Regions from separate parts of the Streptomyces sp. NPDC001796 genome, predicted to be linked through region 2. Evidence: predicted binding sites of a transcription regulator. Region 2 holds the regulator's gene; the other holds the start of a gene.
The links. The regulator HrcA, encoded in region 2, represses chaperone genes, less so after heat shock. The targets are predictions, from matches to a motif close to TTNGCACTCNGNNNNNCNGAGTGCNAA.

Region 1 (4,135 bases), on a different contig from region 2:
GCCCGGCACCCCTCGGGGCGCCGGGCCTTGTGCGACGTGCGTCGTACGTCAGTGGGCGTGACCGTGGCCGTGGCCGGCCGCGGCGGGCTCCTCCTCTTCCTTCTTCTCGACGACCAGGGTCTCGGTCGTCAGAAGCAGGGAGGCGATGGAGGCCGCGTTCTCCAGGGCGGAGCGGGTGACCTTGACCGGGTCGATGACGCCGGCCTTGATCAGGTCGCCGTACTCGCCGGTGGCGGCGTTGTAGCCGTTGCCCTTCTCCAGCTCGGCGACCTTGGAGGCGATGACGTAGCCCTCCAGGCCCGCGTTCTCGGCGATCCAGCGCAGCGGCTCGACGACCGCGCGGCGCACGATGGCGACACCGGTGGCCTCGTCGCCGTCCTTGCCGAGGCCGTCGGCCAGCACCTTGGAGGCGTGGACGAGGGCGGAGCCACCACCGGAGACGATGCCCTCCTCGACCGCGGCGCGGGTCGCGGAGATGGCGTCCTCCAGACGGTGCTTCTTCTCCTTCAGCTCCACCTCGGTGGCGGCGCCGACCTTGATCACGCACACGCCGCCGGCCAGCTTCGCGAGGCGCTCCTGGAGCTTCTCGCGGTCCCAGTCGGAGTCCGTGGTCTCGATCTCGGCCTTGATCTGGGCGACGCGGCCCGCGACGTCCTCGGACTTGCCGGCGCCGTCGACGATCGTGGTGTCGTCCTTGGTGACGGTGACGCGGCGGGCGGAGCCCAGCACGTCCAGGCCGACCTGGTCGAGCTTGAGGCCGACCTCCTCGGAGACGACCGTGGCGCCGGTGAGGACCGCCATGTCCTGCAGCATCGCCTTGCGGCGGTCACCGAAGCCGGGGGCCTTGACGGCGACCGCGTTGAAGGTGCCGCGGATCTTGTTGACGACCAGGGTGGACAGGGCCTCACCCTCGAGGTCCTCGGCGATGATCAGCAGCGGCTTGGAGGAGCCGGCCTGGATGACCTTCTCCAGCAGCGGCAGCAGGTCCGCGATGGCGGAGATCTTGCCCTGGTTGATGAGGATGTACGGGTCGTCGAGGACGGCCTCCATGCGCTCCTGGTCCGTCACGAAGTACGGCGACAGGTAGCCCTTGTCGAAGGCCATGCCCTCGGTGAAGTCCAGCTCCAGACCGAAGGTGTTGGACTCCTCGACGGTGATGACACCGTCCTTGCCCACCTTGTCCATCGCCTCGGCGATCAGCTCGCCGACCTGCTGGTCCTGGGCGGACAGCGCGGCGACGGCGGCGATGTCGGACTTCTCGTCGATCGGGCGGGCGGTGGCCAGCAGGTCGTCGGAGACGGCCTTGACGGCCGCGTCGATGCCCTTCTTCAGGGCGGCCGGGGAGGCGCCCGCGGCGACGTTCCGCAGACCCTCGCGCACCAGCGCCTGGGCGAGCACGGTGGCCGTGGTGGTGCCGTCACCCGCGATGTCGTTGGTCTTGGTCGCCACCTCCTTGACCAGCTGGGCGCCGAGGTTCTCGTACGGGTCCTCGATCTCGACCTCACGGGCGATGGTGACGCCGTCGTTGGTGATGGTGGGGGCGCCGAACTTCTTGTCGATGACGACGTTGCGGCCCTTGGGGCCGATGGTCACCTTGACCGTGTCGGCCAGCTTGTTGACGCCGCGCTCGAGGGCGCGACGGGCGTCCTCGTCGAACTTCAGGATCTTCGCCATGGCAGCGGGAGCCCTCTCGGAAATCTGGATGAACGAACTGCGCCCCGGGCGCCCGGCTTCTCTTATCGGTCGCGGGGGCCAGGGGCGCAGCTCAAAAGCAGGAGTGCTTCGGGGTGAACTACTTCTCGATGATCGCGAGCACGTCGCGGGCCGAGAGAACGAGGTACTCCTCGTTGTTGTACTTCACCTCGGTGCCGCCGTACTTGCTGTAGAGCACGACGTCGCCGACCTTGACGTCGAGCGGAAGGCGGTTGCCGTCCTCGAAGCGGCCCGGGCCCACGGCCAGGACGACGCCCTCCTGGGGCTTCTCCTTGGCGGTGTCCGGGATGACCAGGCCAGAGGCCGTGGTCTGCTCGGCGTCCAGCGGCTGGACCACGATGCGGTCCTCGAGCGGCTTGATGGCAACCTTGGAGCTGGCGGTCGTCACGATCCGACCTCCCCCTTCGGAGATCTCACGGGGTTAACTGTCTGAGGTGGCGACCAGGTCGATCCGTCGTCGCGGGTGCCGGACCTGCCCGTCGCTTTGTTGGCACTCTCCTGTGGTGAGTGCCAGAGCCGAGACTATGACCGCGATTAGCACTCGGTCAAGCGGAGTGCCAATGCGGGCGGTGCGCGCCGTGGTGAGTTCGGTTGCCCGGCGGTCGGTGTTCACCCGGTGGTGGGGTGACCGCCCCGGGACTCCTCCCCAGACCCCCCTGTCGGGACGCTCAGAGGTAGTCCTCCAAGCGGGCCACCGTGAAGCCCCTCGACTGCAGGCGGCGCAGGACCCGGATGGTCTCCGTGGTCAGGGAGGTCTGGGGGCGGCCCGGTTCGTGGGGGCGGAGGATGTCGCCCGGATGGAGGGCCGTGGACCTTCCGTAGGCGTGCGCCGGGCGCCACAGGATCAGGGCCTTGATGCCGCAGTCCGCCGCGGCCCGCAGCGTCGTGCGGTCGTACCTGCCGTAGGGCGGGCGCAGCAGAAGAGGCCGCCGGACCAGGCGGGAGCGCAGACGGTCCCGCCCGGCGCAGATCTGGGCGCGCTGTTCCGCGTAGGGACGGCCGCGCAGTCCGGCGTGGTCCAGGGTGTGGTTCTGGATGGTCGCCCCCGCGGCCCGCAGCCGGCCGATGCGCGCGTACCCGGGTCCGTCGCGGCTGTCCGTGAGGAACACGCTGACGGGCAGCCGCAGGTCCCGGACCATCTCGGCGAACCGGGGGTCACGCTCGGCGCCCTCGTCGTAGGTGAGGAAGACGACCCTGTCGTGGGTGGGGACGCGGTCGAGGACCTCCGGCAGCCCCTCGTCCTCCGGTTCGACGTGGCGCGGCAGGGGGCGGGCCGGGCGGGGCGGTGGCGCGAGCGGGGCGGCGAGCCCCCAGCGGCGGTACGCCCCCTCGTGCGGGCCGTACGACCTGCGCACCCTCTGCGCCGCCTTCTTGCCCAGCCGTTCGATGGGGTCGACCGACTGGGCGCAGCCGGCCGCTCCGGCCAGGACCGCGGCGGCCAGGACCGCGGCCAGCAGTGCGCGCAGCCGCCGTGCCCTCACAGGTGGTCCTCCAGGCGTGCCACCGCGTACCCCTCGTCGGTCACCTTCTCGAGGAACCTGCGGATCACGTCGGGCATCTTGCCGTTCCGGTCCGCTCGCGCCGCCGGGGGCCTGAAGGGCTCCTGTGGGCCGTGCGCGCCGTGCATCCCCTCGCTACCGGTGCACCCGACAGCGAGGGCGGTGGCGGCCAGGACGGCGAGGCCGGCGCGGGCCGCGACCGTCGACCCGGGACCCGTCAAGCGCGGCACACGCACAGCAGTGCATTTTGCGCACTTTTTGTCATCTTGTCCTACGAGTCGCATGGTGCCGGATCCTTCCAGCCGCCGTCGGCCGCGGCGGGCCGACACCGCGACCCGGCGCACGCCGTCCACCGACTGGCCGACAATGACCGGGTGAACGACCTCTCCTTCGCCTCCCTGCTCACCCCCGAGGGCCGCGCCCTCCTGGACGAGGTGCGCGGCACCGACCCGGCGCGGGAGTTGGCCGTCGCCACCCGGCTGCGCCGCGAGCACCCCGCCGAGCTGGTCTCCGCGGCCCTCGCCCAGGCACGGCTGCGCGAGCGGGCGGCGGCGAAGTTCGGTGTGGGCGACGCTCAGCGGATGTTCTTCACCCCGAACGGCGTCGAGCAGTCCACCAGGGCCACGGTCGCCGCCCACCGCGCCGAGCGCTTCCGGGCCCTCGGGGTGACCTCCGTCGCCGACCTGTGCTGCGGCGTGGGCGGCGACGCCATCGCGCTCGCCCGGGCCGGCATCCGCGTCCTGGCCGTGGACCGCGACCCGCTCACGGCCGCCGTGGCGCGCGCCAACGCCGACGCGCTGGGTCTCGCCGGCCTGATCGAGGTGCGCGAGGCCGACGTCACCGAGGTGGAGGTGTCCTCGTACGACGCCGTCTTCGTCGATCCCGCGCGGCGGGGAGGACGCGGCCGCATCTTCGACCCGGAG
Region 2 (4,135 bases):
ACGCCCGGGTCAGCTCGGTGCGGACGAAGTGGGGGTCGGTCAGCGCCTGCTTGTGCGCGGGGTGGGCACCGGACTCGGGCGTGGCGAGGAACGCGGTGCCGAGCTGAGCGGCGCTCGCCCCCGCGGCGAGGACGGCGGCGATCTGGCTGCCGCGCATGATGCCTCCGGAGGCGACGACCGGGATGCTCACGGTCTCGCGGACCTGGGCGAGCAGCGAGAGCAGCCCGATGCCGGCGCCGTCGTTCTCCTGACTGTCCCGATGGGTGCCCTGGTGGCCGCCGGCCTCGACGCCCTGCGCGATCACCGCGTCCGCGCCGGCCTCCTGCACGGCGAGGGCCTCCTCGGCGGTGGTCGCGGTGACCAGGGTGAGGGTGCCCAGCCGACGCAGGGACTCCAGGACGTCCGGGGCCGGGACCCCGAAGTGGAAGGAGACGACCGGGACCGGGTCGTCCAGGAGGACGGCGAGTTTGGCGTCGTAGCCGTCGTCACGGCCGCTGTCGCGGTCGCCGAGCTCGGTCTCGTACCAGGTGGCCTCACCGGCGAGCTGGTTGGCATAGACCTCGACGGCGGCCGCACAGGGCCGCGCGGCACCGGCCGCTCCGGTGGAGCCGGTGGCTGCACCGGGATGTTCCGGCTGCGGCATGAACACGTTCACGCCGAAGGGGCGGTGGGTCAGCCCGCGGAGCTGCTTGATCTCCTGGTACATCCCGTCGGCGGTCTTGTACCCGGCCGCGAGGAACCCCAGGCCACCGGCCTCGGACACGGCGGCGGCGAGCTGCGGCACGGAGACGCCGCCGGCCATGGGGGCCTGCACGATCGGGTGTGGGAGGAGATCGGTCAGGGAGGACATGACGGCATGTTGTCACGTCCTTCGAACAAGTCCGAATCCACCGTTCCTGTGGCATACGCCGGAGGAAAGAGAACAGTTCGAAGGCAGCTCAAGGGACGGCCACCCCGGCGCCGGACGCCCGTCCAGCGCCGGGGGCCGACACCGTCAGCGCCCGTTGAACGCGTCCTTCAACCGCGAGAACAGCCCCTGCTGCCCCGGCTGGAACTGACCCTGCGGCCGCTCCTCGCCGCGCAGCTTCGCCAGCTCGCGCAGCAGTCGCTCCTGCTCCGGGTCCAGCTTGGTGGGCGTCTGGACCTCCACATGGACGACCAGGTCGCCCCGGCCACCGCCGCGCAGATGCGTGACACCGCGGTTGTGCAGCGGGATCGACTGCCCGGACTGGGTACCGGGACGGATGTCGACCTCTTCCAGGCCGTCCAGCGTCTCCAGCGGCACCTTGGTGCCGAGGGCCGCCGCCGTCATCGGGATGGTGACCGTGCAGTGCAGATCGTCGCCGCGGCGCTGGAAGGTCTTGTGCGGCAGCTCGTGGATCTCGACGTACAGGTCGCCGGCCGGACCGCCGCCGGGGCCGACCTCGCCCTCGCCCGCGAGCTGGATCCGGGTGCCGTTGTCGACACCGGCCGGGATCTTCACGGTGAGCGTGCGGCGCGAGCGCACCCGCCCGTCACCGGCGCACTCCGGGCACGGGTTCGGGACGATCGTGCCGAAGCCCTGGCACTGCGGGCACGGCCGGGAGGTCATGACCTGGCCCAGGAAGGACCGGGTGACCTGCGAGACCTCACCGCGACCACGGCACATGTCACAGGTCTGCGCGGACGTACCGGGCGCGGCGCCCTCGCCGTTGCAGGTGTTGCAGACGACGGCCGTGTCGACCTGGATGTCCTTCGTCGTGCCGAAGGCCGCCTCGTCCAGCTCGACCTCGAGCCGGATCATCGCGTCCTGGCCCCGGCGGGTGCGCGAGCGCGGACCGCGCTGCGACGCCGTGCCGAAGAACGCGTCCATGATGTCGGAGAAGTTGCCGAAGCCGCCCGCGCCGAAGCCGCCCGCGCCGGCGCCGCCCGACTGGGACAGCGGGTCGCCGCCGAGGTCGTAGACCTGCTTCTTCTGCGGGTCCGAGAGCACCTCGTACGCGGCGTTGATCTCCTTGAACCGCTCCTGCGTCTTCGGATCGGGATTGACGTCCGGGTGCAGCTCGCGGGCGAGCCGGCGGAACGCCTTCTTGATCTCTTCCTGCGACGCGTCGCGGCGCACGCCGAGTACGGCGTAGTAGTCCGTGGCCACTTACGACTCCGCCAGGATCTGTCCGACGTACCGTGCCACCGCTCGTACCGCTCCCATCGTTCCCGGGTAATCCATGCGGGTCGGTCCGACCACGCCGAGTTTCGCTACTGCCTCGCCGCCCGAACCGTAGCCCACGGAGACGATGGACGTGGAGTTGAGTCCTTCGTGCGCGTTCTCATGACCGATACGTACCCGCATGGCCGGATCCTTCGCCTCACCCAGCAGTTTGAGGAGCACGACCTGCTCCTCCAGCGCCTCCAGGACGGGGCGGATGGTGAGAGGGAAGTCATGCGCGAAGCGCGTCAGGTTCGCGGTGCCGCCGATCATCAGCCGCTCCTCGGTCTCCTCCACGAGCGTCTCGAGGAGGGTGGAGAGAACCGTCGAGACCGTGCCGCGGTCCTCCGGCTCCTCGAACGCCTCGGGCAGATCCTGCACGAGCTGCGGGACGTCCGCGAAGCGGCGGCCTGCGACCCGGCTGTTGAGCCGAGCGCGCAGGTCCGCGAGCGACGTCTCACCGAACGGCGCCGGGCAGTCGATCATGCGCTGCTCGACCCGGCCGGTGTCGGTGATCAGCACGAGCATCACACGCGCGGGCGCCATCGACAGCAGTTCCACGTGGCGCACGGTCGAACGTGTCAGCGACGGGTACTGCACCACGGCGACCTGCCGGGTGAGCTGTGCGAGCAGCCGCACCGTGCGCGCCACCACGTCGTCGAGGTCGACGGCGCCCTCCAGGAAGTTCTGGATCGCGCGGCGCTCGGGCGGGCTCATCGGCTTGACGGCCGCGAGCTTGTCGACGAAGAGGCGGTAGCCCTTGTCCGTGGGAATGCGTCCGGCGCTGGTGTGCGGCTGGGCGATGTACCCCTCCTCCTCCAGCGCGGCCATGTCGTTGCGGACGGTGGCCGGGGAGACGCCGAGGTTGTGCCGCTCGGTCAGGGCCTTGGAACCCACCGGCTCCTCGGTGCCGACGTAGTCCTGGACGATGGCGCGCAGCACCTCGAGCCTGCGTTCACTGAGCATCGCGCACACCTCCAGCGGTCATGTCCCCTTGGCGCTTTCCCCTGGCACTCTGCACTTGCGAGTGCCAGCATTCCCCGGCCCAGTGTACGGCTGTCGGGTACACACCCGGCAAGGGCGAGCGCCGGTGCCGTGCCGAGGTGTACCGACCTGTACCGGCCTGTCCTGCCGGGTCGGGCACCCGCGGATAGCGTCGCCGTATGACGGTGTTGTGGGAAGGGTCCGGGTGGGAGGAGCTCAGTGCGCGCGTGGGGCGGGCCAGGCTTCCGGTCTGGGACTGCACGGCCGGGCTGGTGGTGGGCGATGACGCGGCGCTGCTGGTGGACGCCGGGTCGAGCCTGGCCGAGGGCGCGCGGTTGCGCGGCGCGGCGGAGCGGCTGCTGGAGCCGCTCGGCGGAGACCGGCGTGTGACGCATCTCGCGCTCACCCATCCGCACTTCGACCATGTCTTCGGGGCGGCGGCGTTCGCGGGCGCGGAGGTGTTCGGTGCGGTGGGCGTCGACGGGGTGCTGGCCCACGGGCGGGCGGAACTGATCGCGGACGCGGTGCGCAACGGTCTGGATCCCGCTCGGGCCACCGAGGCGGCGGACGCGCTGGTCCGCCCGCGCCACCTGGTCTCGGGCGAGTGGACGCTGGACCTGGGCGGGGTGCAGGTGCTGCTGGCGAACGTGGGGCCGGGCCACACGGCCCACGATCTTGTGGTGTTCGTGCCCGGGGACCCCGGGGAGCCGGAAGTGGTGTTCTGCGGGGACCTGGTGGAGGAGTCCGGCGAGCCGCAGGCGGGCCCGGACGCGATCCCCTCTCACTGGCCTGCGGCCCTGGACCGGCTGCTGGAGGTTGGCGGCGAGAACGCGGTGTACGTGCCGGGGCACGGGGCGGTGGTGGACGCCGGGTTCGTACGGGCGCAGCGGGACGAGCTGGCGGCGCGTTTCGCCGTGTCGTAGCGAATCCCGGCGTGTCGTGGGACCTCGCGGTTGCCTTCTCCTA

Region 1: a site for HrcA is predicted at 2,248-2,274, ahead of groES (co-chaperone GroES). Genes of this name have one in related genera too.

The regions. Positions count from the first base shown of each region.
Region 1 covers NZ_JBIAUC010000006.1:157,449-161,583, forward strand. Annotated here, with positions in the region: gene groL (chaperonin GroEL) at 49-1,674, opposite strand; gene groES (co-chaperone GroES) at 1,793-2,101, opposite strand; gene ACFYZE_RS14780 (polysaccharide deacetylase family protein) at 2,382-3,194, opposite strand; partial or broken gene ACFYZE_RS14785 (polysaccharide deacetylase family protein) at 3,191-3,292, opposite strand; gene ACFYZE_RS14790 (class I SAM-dependent methyltransferase) at 3,587-4,135, shown strand, end outside.
Region 2 covers NZ_JBIAUC010000001.1:153,209-157,343, reverse strand. Annotated here, with positions in the region: gene ACFYZE_RS00670 (nitronate monooxygenase) at 1-850, opposite strand, end outside; gene dnaJ (molecular chaperone DnaJ) at 995-2,131, opposite strand; gene hrcA (heat-inducible transcriptional repressor HrcA) at 2,132-3,151, opposite strand; gene ACFYZE_RS00655 (MBL fold metallo-hydrolase) at 3,349-4,092, shown strand.